Regions from separate parts of the Streptomyces sp. CNQ329 genome, predicted to be linked through region 2. Evidence: riboswitches for the same ligand, from Rfam matches in the RefSeq annotation. Region 2 holds a riboswitch; each other region holds the start of a gene.

The links. A riboswitch is a leader RNA that binds a small molecule or an ion and turns the genes downstream of it on or off. The one in region 2 is predicted to bind cyclic di-AMP.
Positions count from the first base shown of each region.
Region 1: another riboswitch for cyclic di-AMP. It lies ahead of I003_RS0123465 (transglycosylase family protein); the one in region 2 lies ahead of I003_RS0113890 (LysM peptidoglycan-binding domain-containing protein).
Region 3: another riboswitch for cyclic di-AMP. It lies ahead of I003_RS0125675 (peptidoglycan DD-metalloendopeptidase family protein); the one in region 2 lies ahead of I003_RS0113890 (LysM peptidoglycan-binding domain-containing protein).
Region 4: another riboswitch for cyclic di-AMP. It lies ahead of I003_RS0123695 (transglycosylase family protein); the one in region 2 lies ahead of I003_RS0113890 (LysM peptidoglycan-binding domain-containing protein).

Region 1 is NZ_AXVU01000040.1:6,317-10,105, forward strand. Features, by position in the region: gene I003_RS0123450 (cytochrome P450) at 1-943, shown strand, start outside; gene I003_RS0123455 (LysM peptidoglycan-binding domain-containing protein) at 1,042-2,052, shown strand; cyclic di-AMP (ydaO/yuaA leader) riboswitch at 2,261-2,425, shown strand; gene I003_RS0123465 (transglycosylase family protein) at 2,501-3,148, shown strand; gene eno (phosphopyruvate hydratase) at 3,435-3,789, shown strand, end outside.
Region 2 is NZ_AXVU01000017.1:103,371-107,159, reverse strand. Features, by position in the region: gene I003_RS0113895 (glycosyl hydrolase) at 38-1,531, shown strand; gene I003_RS0113890 (LysM peptidoglycan-binding domain-containing protein) at 1,591-2,334, opposite strand; cyclic di-AMP (ydaO/yuaA leader) riboswitch at 2,338-2,498, opposite strand; gene I003_RS34810 (SRPBCC family protein) at 3,225-3,704, opposite strand; gene I003_RS0113870 (aldehyde dehydrogenase family protein) at 3,772-3,789, opposite strand, start outside.
Region 3 is NZ_AXVU01000050.1:25,494-29,282, reverse strand. Features, by position in the region: gene I003_RS0125680 (cytochrome P450) at 1-1,153, shown strand, start outside; cyclic di-AMP (ydaO/yuaA leader) riboswitch at 1,523-1,665, shown strand; gene I003_RS0125675 (peptidoglycan DD-metalloendopeptidase family protein) at 1,677-2,807, shown strand; gene I003_RS0125670 (VOC family protein) at 3,017-3,382, opposite strand; gene I003_RS0125665 (carotenoid oxygenase family protein) at 3,496-3,789, opposite strand, start outside.
Region 4 is NZ_AXVU01000040.1:56,006-59,794, reverse strand. Features, by position in the region: gene I003_RS0123695 (transglycosylase family protein) at 1-1,135, opposite strand, end outside; cyclic di-AMP (ydaO/yuaA leader) riboswitch at 1,139-1,331, opposite strand; gene I003_RS0123690 (dipeptidase) at 1,572-2,780, opposite strand; gene I003_RS0123685 (Scr1 family TA system antitoxin-like transcriptional regulator) at 3,035-3,789, shown strand, end outside.

The DNA of each region.
Region 1 (3,789 bases), on a different contig from region 2:
CCGGTTGCGCCGGCTGGTCTCCCAGGCGTTCACGCCCCGCCGCGTCGCCGCCTTCGCGCCCCGCGTGCAGGAGCTGACCGACCGCCTCATCGACGGCTTCGCGGACCGCGGCGAGGCCGACCTCATCCACGAGTTCGCCTTCCCGCTGCCGATCTACGCCATCTGCGACCTCCTGGGCGTCCCGGCGGAGGACCAGGACGACTTCCGCGACTGGGCCGCCGTGATGCTGCACCACGGCAAGGGCCCCCGCGGCGGCGTCGCCCGCGCCGTGAAGAAGATGCGCGCCTATCTCGCCGAGCTGATCCACCGCAAGCGCGCGGCACTTCGCGCCGGCGACGCCGCGGACGACGATCTGATCTCCGGTCTCATCCGCGCCTCCGACGAGGGCGAGAAGCTGACGGAGAACGAGGCCGCCGCCATGGCGTTCATCCTGCTCTTCGCCGGCTTCGAGACCACCGTCAACCTGATCGGCAACGGCACGTACGCCCTCCTCACCCACCCCGCCGAGCGCGCCCGGCTGGCCGCCGAGCCCGCGCTTCTGCCCTCGGCGGTGGAGGAACTGCTGCGCTACGACGGCCCGGTGGAGCTGGCGACGTGGCGGTTCGCCACCAAGCCGCTGGAGATCGGCGGGCAGCGCGTCGCCGTGGGCGACCCCGTGCTCGTCGTGCTGGCCGCCGCCGACCGCGACCCCGCCCGCTTCGCCGACCCGGACACCCTGGACCTGTCCCGGCGTGACAATCAGCACCTGGGCTACGGCCACGGCATCCACTACTGCCTCGGTGCCCCCCTCGCCCGGCTCGAAGCGCGGACCGCCCTCGGTACCCTGCTGCGCCGCCTTCCCGACCTGCGGCTCGCCGTCGAGACGTCCGAATTGCGGTGGCGCGGAGGGCTCATCATGCGCGGCCTTCGGACACTGCCGGTGCACTTCGGGCCAACTCTGTGATCCGCGCGTGACTATCAGGCGATCAACTTGTGATCGGGGGGGCTTCGGTATTAAGTTCGGCCACTGGTTCGAACACACAGGGAACGAAAGGCACTCGCATGCGCTCGGGTAACGGACGCCACCGACGTCCCCGCCAGGCCCCCGCGTTCGTCGTCGCCGCCGGTGCGACCGGGGCGGGTCTCGCCCTGCCGCTGCTGGGCGCGGGCGGCGCGAGCGCCGCCGACGCCGGCACGTGGGACCGGGTCGCCGAGTGCGAGAGCGGCGGGCTGTGGAGCGCCGACGAGGGCAACGGATACTACGGCGGCCTGCAGTTGACGATGGACATGTGGCAGGAGTACGGCGGCGAGGAGTTCGCCTCGCAGCCCGACTTCGCCAGCCGGGCGCAGCAGATCACGGTCGCCGAGCGCATCCTTGCCGGCATGGGCGCCGACAAGGCGTGGCCGGAGTGCGCCGAGGACGCCGGGCTGCACGGTGACGACACGGTGCCCGAGGTCGACCCCGGCGCCGAACTGCCGCTGCCGCCCACCCTGGTCCCCGGCACCGGCGCCACGGACCGCGGGGACGAGGACCGGGACGAGGACCGGGACACGGACCGCAAGGGCGAGCGCGGGGACGGGAAGTCCAGAGGCGGCAAGCACCGCGGCGCCCAGGACCCGGACGAGCGCGAGGGCGGCCCCGGCGAGTGGGCCGGCCAGGACTCCGAGACCACGGACGCCTCCGGGGGCTCCGGCCGGCACCGCGCCCCGGACGCCTCCGCGACCCCCACCCCCTCCGGCGTCCCGTCCTCGCCCGGCATCCCCGAGACCCCGCGCGAGGCCGTCGAGACCCCCGGAGCCTCCCAGTCGCCCGACGAGACCGAGCTGCCGGACCCCGGCCGCGAGTGGATCGCCGAGATCCCCGGCGACACGGAGAAGCGCGGCGGTCGTGAGAGCGGCGAGTCCGGTGACGGCAGTTATACCGTCCGACCGGGTGACACTCTCTCGGATATCGCCAGCGAGCTTTCGCTCACGGGTGGATGGTCCGAGTTGTACGACGGGAACAAGAACGCACTCGGTGAGGACCCCGACAACATCAAGCCTGGTCAGGAACTCGAATTGCGCGGGAACTGAACGGGCCGCGCATGAAGTCGGTGCTCATTAGTCATATTTGACGTTATCGGCTGACCGGGCTACCTGACGGACCGAAAACCGGGCGTGGCGCTTTCCGGGGTCTTTGAATCGCACACCCCTATGTGCTTACCGTCACATCGCTCGCCAACGCGAGCCCCGGTGATCGCCTCACGCCGAATCCTGTCGGCGTTCACCCGGGCCACCTGTGCATGAAGCACCGCTGACAGGAGCGGGGGACCCACGGTAAGTGCCGCTCCGGTCCAACGAGAAGGCGGACCGGGCGGCTTGGGGTCAAGCCGCACGCTCGACGTACGGCCGGGCACTCACAGCCCGCACCCGACAGCTCACCTCGCAGGCGTCGGTGAGAAAGAGCATCATGCTTCTTCCTGCCGCAACGGGTAAGCACCGCCGGCCCGCCGCACAGGCACGCCTTGGCACACACTCCCGCATGGCCGTTCTCGTCGGCGCCACCGGAACCGCGATCGGGCTGCCGGTACTCGGCGCCCAGGACGCGGTCTCGGCGCCCATCGATACCTGGGAACGGGTCGCCGCGTGCGAGTCCGGAGGAGAATGGGCGACGAATACCGGGAACGGCTATTTCGGCGGTATCCAGTTCTCCCAGTCGAGCTGGGACGCCGCCGGCGGCCGCAGCTACGCCCCGCGCGCCGACCTGGCGACGAAGCAGCAGCAGATCGCCGTCGCCGAGCGGCTGCTGTCCATGCAGGGACCGGGCGCGTGGCCCCACTGCGGCCCGCGCGCGGGCCTGGCCGCCGGCAGCCCGGCCGCCGGGCAGATCGTCCCGCCGATGCCGCACGGGGCACCGGAGCAAGCGCAGACCCCGGCCCAGGCGGCCCCGCAGGCGCAGGAAGAGGCCCCGCAGGGCACCGCGGCGCGCGGTGCCGGCGAGCAGACGCAGCCGGAGTCCCGCACGGTCTTCCGCGGCTTCTACTACGAGGTCCGCGAGGGCGACACCCTCGACGACATCGCCCGGCGGCACGGCGCGGAGAGCTGGCAGCAGTTGTACGAGGACAACAAGACGGTCATCGGCGCGAACCCCGACCTGATCCGGCCCGGCCAGAAACTGAAGGTGGGCTAGCCCGGCGCGCGGGCGGGCCGCCCCGGACCGCGAACCGGCCGGCCCGCCCGCGCTGTGTGCACCGCCGCCCCCTGCCCCCGGCACGCCGCCGCGGTACGGCGCGGCCGTCCCGGCCCGTCCGGTGCGCGGGCCGGGACGACCACGCCGTACGGTGCACGCCCTCACGCCCGCCCGGGGCGCGAACCGTCTCGTACCGCGGAATGCGGCCGGGTACGCGCGGGAGCCGTCACCCCGGGCGGCTAGGCTCAGGGCGGAACCCGTAGCGAATCCCTCCGAAGGAGACACCGTGCCGTCCATCGACGTCGTCGTAGCCCGAGAGATTCTCGACTCCCGCGGCAACCCCACGGTCGAGGTCGAGGTCGGCCTCGACGACGGCAGCACCGGCCGTGCTGCCGTCCCGTCCGGCGCCTCCACCGGTGCCTTCGAGGCCCTGGAGCTGCGCGACGGGGACAAGGCCCGCTACGGCGGGAAGGGCGTGGAGAAGGCCGTGCTCGCCGTCATCGAGCAGATCGGTCCCGAGCTGGTGGGCTACGACGCCACCGAGCAGCGCCTCATCGACCAGGCGATGTTCGACCTCGACGCCACCCCCGACAAGTCCTCCCTCGGTGCCAACGCCATCCTCGGCGTCTCGCTCGCCGTCG
Region 2 (3,789 bases):
ACGCCCCCACGCCCGATACCCCACCAGGAGACCTCCGGTGAGCCACCCCCCACTTCGCCGCACGCCCGCACTGGCGCTCCTCGTTCTGACCGCCCTTCTGGCGGCCCTTCTCTCGGCGAATACGGGCCACGAGGCCGCGGCGGACGAGCCCGGCACCCGTGCCCAGCCCGTCGTCTACGAGGCCGAGGACGGCCAGCTGAACGGCACCGTCGTCGAGTCCTCCGCGTCCGGCTACTCCGGTACCGGCTACGTCACCGGCTTCGACGCGGCCGAGGACTCCGTCACCCTCACCGTCCCCGACGGCCCGGCCGGGCTCCACGACCTCACGATCCACTACCGCGCCCCGTACGGGCAGAAGGTCGCGTCGCTCCGGCTCAACGGCGAGGGCGCGGGCGACGTCACCCTCGCCGCCACCGACACCTTCAGCACCGTGGCCGCGGGCAGGGTGATGCTGGGGGAGGGCCCCGACACGATCACGATCGTGAACAACTGGGGCTGGTACGAGATCGACGCCGTCAGCCTCAGCCCGAGCGAGCCCCGCCCGCCGCACCAGGTCTCCGGCGTCCCCGTCGACCTGCAGGCCACCCCCGCGGCCCGGGCGCTGCTGAGCTACCTCACCGCGGGCTACGGCGAGCACATCCTCAGCGGCCAGCAGGACACGGCCTCCCTCCGCTGGCTGGAGGAGAACGTCGGCCGCGCTCCGGCCGTGGCCGGGCACGACATGATGGACTACTCGCCCAGCCGGGTCGAGCGCGGCACCACCTCCACCGAGGTCGAAAACGCCCTCGCCTGGGACGAACGCGGCGGCATCACCACGTTCGTCTGGCACTGGAACGCCCCCGCCGGCCTCATCGACGAACCCGGCAAGGAGTGGTGGCGCGGGTTCTACACGGACGCGACGACCTTCGACGTGGCCGCCGCGCTCGCCGACCCCGCGTCCGAGGAGTACGCACTGCTGCTGCGTGACATCGACGCCATCGCGGTGGAGCTGAAGCGGCTGCAGGACGCGGGCGTCCCGGTGCTCTGGCGCCCGCTGCACGAGGCCGAGGGCGGCTGGTTCTGGTGGGGCGCCAAGGGCCCCGAGCCGGCCAAGGAGCTGTGGCGGCTGATGTACGAGCGCATGACCGGCCACCACGGGCTGCACAACCTCATCTGGGTGTGGAACTCCGTCGACCCGGCCTGGTACCCCGGCGACGACGTCGTCGACGTCATCAGCGCCGACACCTACCCCCCGATCGGCGACCACGGCCCCGCCAGCGGCACGTACGACAAGCTCGTCGACCTCGTCGGCGACAGGAAGCTCGTCGCGATGACCGAGACGGGCTCCATTCCCGACCCGGACCTGCTGCGGGCCTACGAGGCGGACTGGAGCTGGTTCACCACCTGGAGCGGCGAGTTCATCGACGACGGCGAGCACAACCCGCTGCCCTTCCTCGAAGAGGTGTACGGGCACGAGTACGTCATCACGCTCGACGAACTGGGCGACTGGCGCTCCCACCCCGGCCCGGAACGGCCGGACCGGGGCAGGTGAGCGGTGACGCCACCGCCGAAGCGGAGAGCGCCGGTGGGAACGCCGGCGCTCCCCGTTTGTCAGTACGGACCGTAGACGTTGTCGATCGACCCGTACCGGTCGGCTGCGTAATTGCAGGCGGCGGTGATGTTGGCGACCGGGTCGAAGCTGTCGGTCGAGGTACCGGGCACGTGGTAAGCCTCGAAGGTGGGAGCGATGACCTGGAGCAGACCCTTGGAAGGCGTGCCCGCCGCGGCATTGGAGTCCCAGTTGTTGATGGCCTGCGGGTCGCCCCCGGACTCGCGGATGATGTTGCGGTGAATACCCTCGTACGTACCGGGGATGCCGTGCTCGGCCATGATGGCCAGCGACTCCCTGATCCAGCCGTCGAGGTTGTCCGGGTAGCTTTCGAGGGACGCCGTGGCCGCCTTGTCTGCCGAGCCGGATTTCGCCGGCTCGGCCTTGCCGCCTATCACGAGTTCAAGGCCCGGGAGGATGAAGTCCGGGTTGCCGCCCACGGCTTCGCGATTGTCTTCGTACAACTTCTGCCAGCCGCCGCGCACGCCTTGCTCGTCGGCAATCTTCGACAGGGAATCTCCGGCGACCACGGCATAGGTGGTCGCCTCCGCCTTGGCGGTACCGGTCGCAGGAGCCTCGGCGCGTACACCGGCCTGGTGAGCGGAGGCCGGGGCGGACCCGGCCGCGGAGGCCGCGGACGCGCCGATCAGCGGGAGGGCGATCGCGACGCCGCTGACACCGGCGAAAGCGACACCACGGCCGGTCAGGCGCAGCTTGGGACGGCGATGCTTACCTCTTGCAGACATGGGTGTTTCTCCTCCTGCGCCTGCGAGGTGAGCTGTCGGGTTCGGGCAGGAGATGCCCGGCCGCACGACGGTGCGACTTCACCCCAAGCCGTTCCGGAATCCGGACCGGCGACTTACCTATGGGTCCCCCGCTCCTGCCGTATGTGGTTAGGGAACGGTTTCCGGATGGCGGCAGGATTCGGCGTCCATCCGACTGGCGCAGACTTAAGCATGTCTTTTCGATTCGGACAAGCCGCGGAACTCGTCCGGTCCATACGAGACCGCCTCCGTGGCCGGAGGAGTGCCGCCGCCGAAGCGGAGAGCACCACAACTCGCGTTCCAGATAAGGAAACTGTGAATTCCGCTGCCGGCGCCCGCGGCGGGGCGTGATTCGCGTCACCGGATGCGGGAGGGTCCGACCGGCAAGGAGGGCATGAAGGGGCGATAAGTGCGAATCAATCAAATAGGGCACAATGTGGCACAGGGGGCATCCGGTAGGTTCGCGACCCGAAGCGGGGCGGCCCGCCGACTCCGCCGCCGAAGCCCGGACGGGCCGGCGGGCTCTTCGGCCAGGAGGGCTGGCGAAGGCGTAACACCGCGGCCCGGGACGGAGGTTGTCAGCACTCCACCACGTTGACCGCGAGGCCGCCGCGGGCCGTCTCCTTGCAGTGCCTCTGCGTCTACACGGCGCTGATGTCGCCGGATCCCACCGGCAAAGGCCGCCGATGCCGGCCGAGGCGCTGGAAGCGCTCCTGAACGCCTTGAAGATCGCCGTCGAAGGACGCCTGGCGGCCGCCAGGCGCTGACCACCCACAACCGCAGATCAGCCGCCTGCTGGACACACCTCGCAGAGGGGAACGGCCAACGGCCCCGGTCGTCGGGCACACAGATCACCGTCGAGTCCACTGTGCTCAGGCCGCGGGAGGAAGGTCGTGCAGGTACTCTCCGCCCGACAGCAGTTCTGTCGGTGCGGCCAGGCCGGTCAGTATGGCGAACGCCGAGCGGAGCAGCACCCGGCCGATGACCGGGTCGATGGCCCCGGCCAGGTGAGCGACACTGGTGCGGAAACTCACCTCGTACGTCACCTCGCTGCCGTGAGGCGACGAGGAGCCCCGGGGGGCGTCGGGAACGACCTTCCAGGCGCCGTTCAGGGCGATGAAGTCTCCTGTGGTCTGCTGGAAGGTGAGACCGCCGGTCTCCATCTTTTCCTGTTGGACCCAGTGGACGGTGGCAGTACGGAAGGCCAGTTGCCAGGAGGTATGTCCTTCGCCGCAGGGCGTGACGGAGAGGACGTCCGGGGCATGGGTGGGGAAATCCTCGTGGTCGCCGAGGCGTTGCAGTAGCGTGACCGGGGCACAACTGGTGCGTGCACGCAGGATGCGGACTGTCATGGGGCCTCTGTTCTCTCTGCTGGTTCTGCGGTTGTTCCGGGAAGGTCCGCACGGGTGGGTGCACGGATCATCCGGCTGGGCGTAC
Region 3 (3,789 bases), on a different contig from region 2:
CGCCGCCGCCCCGCTCACCCGGATCGAACTGCTGGGCGCGCCCGCGTGGACCGTCACACGGCACGCGGAGGCGCGGCAACTGCTCACCGACAGCCGGCTGGTCAAGGACATCGGCGCCTGGCGGCTGTGGCAGACGGGCGAGGTCACGGCGGAGTGGCCGCTGATCGGGATGGTCAACCCGGGCCGGTCGATGTTCACGGTCGACGGCGCCGAGCACCGGCGGCTGCGCGCCAAGACGGCGCAGGCCATCACCCCGCGGCGGCTCGACGCGCTGCGGCCGGTGGTCGAGCGGGTGACGGCCGAGCTGCTGGACGCCCTGGCGTCCGCGGCGGCCGAAGGCGACGGGGTCGTCGACCTCAAGGAGGTCTTCGCGCAGCCGCTGCCGATGCGGGTGGTGTGCGCGCTCATGGGCGTCGCGGAATCGGAGATACCGCGGCAGATGCGGCTGTGGAAGGCGTTCTTCTCCATGCTCACGCCGCAGGACGAGCGGCTTGCGGTGATGGCGGAGCTGGACCGCGTGTTCACGGAGATGGTGCGGCAGAAGACCGCGGCCCCCGCCGACGACCTCACCAGCGCACTGATCTTCGCCGACGAGGGCGGTGAGCCGCTGACCGAGGAAGAGGTCGTCGGCAACCTGAAGTCGATGATCGCCGCCGGGCACGAGACCACGATCACGCTCCTGCTCACCACCGTGCGCGGGCTGCTCAGCCACCCCGAGCAGCTCGCCATGGTCCGCGAGGGCACGGTGACGTGGGAGACGGCGATCGAGGAGGCGCTGCGCTACGACCCGCCCGTGACCCACCTGCTGATGCGGTTCGCGACGGAGGACATCGAGATCGCCGGCACGGTGATCGAGAAGGGCGAGGGCGTCGTCATCTCCTACCGCGCGATCGGGCGCGACGCCGGGCACCACGGGGCGGACGTGGACGCCTTCGACGTGACCCGGCCGACGCCGATCCGCCACATGACCTTCGGCCACGGGCCGCACATCTGCCCCGGCGCGGCCCTGTCGCGGCTGGAGGCGGCGGTGGCGCTGCCGGCGCTCTTCGCCCGCTTCCCCGAGCTGCGGCCGGCGGTGCCGGTGGGGGAGATCCGGAACCTGCCGGTGCTGACGCAGAACGACCTGGAGTCCTTCCCGGTACGGCTCTCCTGACGGCGGGGGCGGCTGAGGCGCGCCCCCGCCCGGCCCGTACCCCGTACTCCGTACCCCCGTTCGGGACGTTTTCGAGTGCGCCATCGCTGCCCTCGCGCGGACACGCTCCGTAGCGGAACAGCGCCCCTCCGCATAACAACTGATGCACGATCAGCTAACGACCGGACTTCTTCCCGTGTTACCGAGGCGTCAACTTGTCCGTTTCCGCTGGTACATGCCCGGATCGTCCGCGGTAAAGCACAACTGAATAACGGGAACGACTTGGAATCGAACGCCGTCGTCCGCTAGCGTGCGGTAACGCAGCGCGGTCGTCACTGCCGCCGCAAGAGGCGGCACCGTGCGCCGTCGCCGAATCCCGAACGCGAAACAACTGCAGCAACGGCAACACCTAGGGAACCGGGGAACCACCACCTTGGGGTGAATCGGGCCAACCTCCGCCAGGAGGCGGCCTGTAGGAGACCTTCCTGCTCCGAACCCGTCAGCTAACCCGGTAGGCGAGAAGGAAGGAAAGGAGTACGCCTTCGTGGCGTCCTACAGGCCTGGGCCTGGCTACGGCCATGGCTATGACGAGTACGGCTACGACGGTTATGCGTCCGGCGGTCACGCCCCCGAGGGGTATGCGCCCGCCGACTACGCCGTCGAAGAGCCGGTCCCGGTCGATGAAGTCTTTCCCGAGGACGACCTTCCGTCCCGCGGCCGTCGGCGCCTGGCAAAGCAGCGCGGCGGCAGCATGGCCCGCAGCGGCGCCGTACTCGGCGTCGGCGTCTTCGCCGCCGTCGGCGCGGGCAGCATGGCCACGGCGCAGGAGAAGCCGCCGGTCGCGATATCCATGCCCGACCAGGTGAACGCCGTCGCGAGCGAGATCAGCGCGCAGCTCCCGGACGCGGAGAGCCTGCCGGGCGTCGGCGACCTGATGCCGAGCGAGGAGCCCGCCTCCGACTCGGTCGTCACCACGGCACCGCTCACCCAGGTCAGCTACGCCGGCGACGCCGGGGCCGACACCGCGACCCAGTCCGCCGACTCCGGCGAGGCCCTGCGGGCACGCATCCTGCAGCAGGCCGACCAGCAGCAGGCGGAGGCCGACGCCTCTGCCCGCGCCGCCGCCGAGGCCGAGGCCGCCAAGCAGGCGGCCGAGGAGGCCGCCGAGGCGAAGGCCGAGGAAGAGGAGCGCCAGCGCAAGCTGGAGGAGGAGCGCCGCCGCAAGGCGGAGGAGGAGGCCCGCCGCAAGGCGGAGGCAGAGCGCCTCGCCAAGCTCGCCGCCAGCTACGTCGCCCCGCTTTCCAACTACACGCTCACCTCCAGCTTCGGCGAGTCCGGCGACATGTGGGCCGCGGGCCACACGGGCCAGGACTTCGCCGCCTCCACCGGCACCCCGGTCAAGGCCGTACACGGCGGCACGATCACCGAGGCCGGCTGGGCCGGCTCGTACGGCTACCGCATCGTCCTCACGCTCGAAGACGGCACCGAAATCTGGTACTGCCACCTGTCCTCCATCATCCAGTCCTCCGGCGAGGTCACGACCGCCGACGTCATCGGGCGCGTAGGCGCCACGGGCAACGTCACCGGCCCGCACCTGCACCTGGAGGTACGACCCGGCGGCGGGGACGCAGTGGACCCCCTCGCCTGGCTGCGCAACAACGGCGCCCCGGTCTGACCGACGCGGCGGGCCCGGCGCCCCGGCCCTGATGGCCGGGACCCGGACCTGCCCGCACGGAAGACCGCAAGCCCCCATATACCTCTCTCCCACGTCTCTGGCGTGTCCGTACGCACCTTCCCCCCGTGGCGTCCGGATGCGCACCGAGACCGCCGGCGGCCCTGGTGGCCGACCCCCCGACACCAGGGCCGTCGGCCTTTTCCCGGGACCTACTCCCCGGGCCCGCAGAGACAGAACGGATGCCCGGCCGGATCGGCGAACACCGGACACGTGCCACCGACGTCGGAAAGCGGCGTGGCCCCGAGCCGCAGCGCCAGCTCACTCGCGGCCACGGAATCGTCGACGCCGAAGCAGATGTGCATCTGCTGGGGATACCTACGCTCGAAGTCGGGCCAGAGCGGCGGCCGGTAGCCGTCGACTACCTCGAATGCCAGCCGTGGAAAGCTGTCTTCGTCCTTGGCGATCACCATCCAGTCCTCACGAATGATCCGCATGCCGAGAAGCTGCGTGTAGAAGTCGGCAAGCTCGCGGGCGTCGGCGCAGTCCAGCACGATGTTCCTGACGTAGGCGTTCATGGCGGCAACCCTGCCACGCCCCCCTGAGACCGTCATGAGAAGCCACCCGGTGAACCGCACCCCCCAGCGCACCCGCCACACCGGCCCACGGGAAGGAAACGCTCAACCCCGGTTCACGGGTGCCGGCGGCCGGTGAACATGCCGTGGAGACCGAACGGCACCGCGTGCGGTACCTCCGCCCGTGCCAACTCGGCGTATGTTCTGGCGTCCAGCACCAGCAGGAACGAGGTGCCCGCCGCCGCGTCAAGGACCACGGACAGCACCACCCCGTCATCCTCACCGGCGGCGTCCGGCGCGGCCGTCGGCGCCCCCACGAAGACCGGCTCGCCGGGATAGCAGCCCTCCTCCGACCAGGTCAGCGTGTCACCGGTGGTCACATCGAGCTTCACGAGCTGGTCGATGAAGTG
Region 4 (3,789 bases), on a different contig from region 2:
CCTCGAAGTGCAGGTGCGGCCCGGTGGAGTTGCCGGTGGAGCCGGACAGGCCGATCTGCTCGCCGGCGCCCACGCTCTGGCCCACGCTCACCGAGGTGGACGACAGGTGGGCGTACTGGCTGTAGTGGCCGTCGTCGTGCTTGATCACGACGGCGATGCCGTACGCGCCGCCGTCGGCGCCGTTGCCCGCCTTGACGACGGTGCCGGAGGAGACGGCCTTGACCGGGGTGCCGGAGCCGGCGGAGAAGTCGACACCGGTGTGGTAACCGCTGGACCACGAGCCGCCCGCGGCCCGGTACGCGGTGGACAGGCCGGCGTCGACCGGGGCGGAGAACCCGCCCGCCGGAGCGGCCTCGGCGGGCTGCTCCTCCGCCTGCTGCTCCTCGGCCGCCGGCTCGTCCTGCTGCGTCGCGGACTGCTCGGCCGGCGCCTCCGGCTCCTCCAGGGTGACCTCTTCGCCACCGTCGAACTCGTACTTCTGACCGGGGAAGATCAGGTCCGGGTCGTCGCCGATGACGTCCTTGTTGCCCTCGTAGATCGACTGCCAGCCGCCCGCGATGCCGTGCTTGCGGGCGATGTCCCACAGGGTGTCGCCGGAGACGACGGTGTAGTCGCCGGGGTTCTCGTACTTCTTCTCCGGCTTCTTCTCCGGTGTCCGCTCCTGCTTCGGGGCCTCGTCCTTCGCGGGCTGCGTCTCGGGCCCGCTCTCCTGCCGGGCCTCCTCGCCGCCGCCGGTGGAGAGGTCCGGGGCGGGGCCGCCCTGGGTGAGCCCGGCCTGGACGGAGCAGACCGGCCAGGCGCCGGGGCCCTGCGAGGCGAGCACCTTCTCGGCGATCTCGATCTGCTGCTCCTTGGTGGCCTGGTCGGCGCGCGGCGCGTACTGGGTGCCGCCGTAGCCCTCCCAGGTGCTCTGCACGAACTGCAGGCCGCCGTAGAAGCCGTTACCGGTGTTGATGCTCCAGTCGCCGCCGCTCTCGCACTGGGCCACGCGGTCCCAGGTGTCGACGGAGGCGGCCTGGGCGTGGCCGCCGGCGATGAGCGGAAGGGCGACGCCGGCGCTGCCGGCGGAGACGATGAGGGCCCTGCGGCCCCGGGCTATCCGGCCCAGGCGACGGTGACGTCCGCGTGCGGACATGGACATGCTCCTCTCCGACGCCTGCGAGGTGAGCTGTCGGGTTCGAGCTGGAGATGCCCGGCCATGCGGAGCATGGCTTCACCCCAAGCCGTCCCATGCCTGCGCACGTTCCGGCACTTACCTGGGTCCCCCGCTCCTGCCGTGAAAGCTGAAGTGCCTGCCCGTCGCCGCCGACAGGATTCGGCGTTACGGCGACGAGGTACCCGCATCGGTGGAGCGAGCACGGCGAGCACCGTAAACACACAGCCGAAAACAGAACAAGCTGTGAAACGTCATCAAGGCCGTTCCCCACGTCACATCGGAATCAGCCCGACAATCGCCGCATCCGGCGCCGCTCCTCAATTACCCCTTGCCGGTGGAGACTTGTCGATAGCAGAGGAGTCGGACACATGGCCCCATGAGAGGAGAATTCTGTGAGTGACATACGTCACTTTGCTCACTCCGGGGCACCCGGAGGACCGTCGAGCTGTTCGATGGTGGCGATCGACGGGCCGCGCCGCGCCGCCACTTCGCGCGCCGCCGCCTCGGCGTCGCGCAACACCCGCAGCGCGTTGCCCCACAACAGCCTGGCCAGGTCTTCTTCCGACCAGCCCCGGTGCAGCAGCTCGGCGACGAGATGCGGATAACCGGCCACGTCGGCGAGGTCGGCGGGGGTGAACGGCGTGCCGTCGAAGTCGCCGCCGATACCGATATGTTCGATTCCAGCCACTTCACGCATATGATCCAGATGATCCGCCACGGTCGCGGCCGTCGCCTCCGGCCGCGGATTCGCCTCCTCGAACGCACGCCGCACACGGACCGCTTCGTCGTCCGCGCCGAACGGGTCCAGGCCCCGGGCCCGCATGTGCTCGTCCGCCTCCGAGGTCCACTCCACGGCGGCGGGCAGGACGAACTTCGGCACGAACGTGGCCATCGCCACACCGCCGTTGCCGGGAAGCATGGCCAGCACATCATCGGGAATGTTGCGCGGGTGGTCACACAGGGCACGCGCGGACGAATGGGAGAAAACCACCGGCGCCTCCGTGACGCGCAGCGCGTGCCGCATGGTGGCCGGAGCGACGTGGGAGAGATCGACGAGCATGCCGACCCGGTTCATCTCGCGCACCACCTCCTCGCCGAACGCGGTGAGCCCGCCGTGCCGCGGCTCGTCGGTGGCGGAGTCGGCCCAGTCGGTGTTGTCGTTGTGCGTGAGCGTCATGTACCGCACGCCGAGACGGTGCAGGGCGCGCAGGGTGGCCAGTGAGTTGGCGATGGAGTGCCCACCCTCGGCCCCCATCAGCGAGGCGATCCGCCCGTCGGCCCGCGCCGCCTCCACCTCGTCGGCGGTCACGGCGAGCCGCAGCTCACCCGGGTAGCGGTCGACGAGCTGCCGCACCACGTCGATCTGCTCCAGACACGCGCTCACGGCAGCGTCCCCGGCCAGCTCCGTACTCACGTACACGGACCAGAACTGCGCCCCCACCCCGCCGGCCCGCAGCCGCGGGATGTCGGTGTGCAGCCGCCCGCTCTGGTCGACGGCGATGTCGCGCCGGTCGATGTCGTACGTCACCTGCTCGCGCAGGGCCCAGGGAAGGTCGTTGTGCCCGTCGACGACGGGGTGTGCACGCAGCACGTCGCGCGCACGCGCGAGCAGTTCGCCGGTCATGGGTCGTCCTCCCTGCGCGGATAGCGTGAGGTACACGCTATCCGCGCAGGCCGACCCACCCGCACCCAGGTCGGCGCGGCTCCCCCTCCGGACCAGAGTCCTCTGGACCAATCTCCGAAGGTGCCGAAGCGCCACCGCACGAATGACATGTGTCATAATGATAGAGTCCAATTGACCAGTCTCGGACAGCTAGGCGCGATCAGCCTCCGGCTGACAGCTACCATACCTACGCTTCATGTCACCCGAGGAGCAACATGTCCCAGGCAGCGGACCCCAGCCTCAATCGCCGCAAGCTACGCCAGGAGCTGCGCAGGGCGCGCGGCAAGGCCGGGCTGACGCAGCGCCAGGCCGCTGACGAGCTCGACTGGTCCCTGTCCAAGGTGATCCGCATCGAGATGGCCACGGTCAGCGTGTCGGTCACTGATCTCAGGGCGATGCTGCACCTCTACGGTGTCGACGACCCTGAGCTGGTGGCCGAGATGGAGGAGGCTGCCCGGGGGAGTAAGGGGGCGAGTTGGTGGGCGCGGTACAGCGAGCTGGTCTCGCCGCAGTTCGCCAAGTACCTCGGCTACGAGAGCGCCGCGGAGTCGATCCGTACGTACCACCCGATCGTCGTCCCCGGTGCGCTGCAGACCCAGGACTACGCCATGGCGCTGCTGGCACCGCGTGTCGAGGAGAGCCGGGCGCGCAAGGTCGTGGACTTGCGCATGGCACGTCAGGAGCGGACGTTCGACGGCGACACCGGTCCCGAGTCGTCCTTCGTCCTCGACGAGGCGGCCCTGCGCCGGCAGATCGGCACTCCGGCCGTGATGCGCGGTCAGCTCGATCACCTCATCCGGATGAGCGCGGAGCCGAAGGTGACCATCCGGGTGCTGCCCCTGACCGCCGGCGCGCACTACAGCACGCTCGGTAGCTTCGTTCTGCTCAGCCTCGGCGACGACGAGGACGACCTGCTGTACGTGGAGCACGCCGCCGGCAGCTTGACCAACCGTGACGACCTCGAACTGCT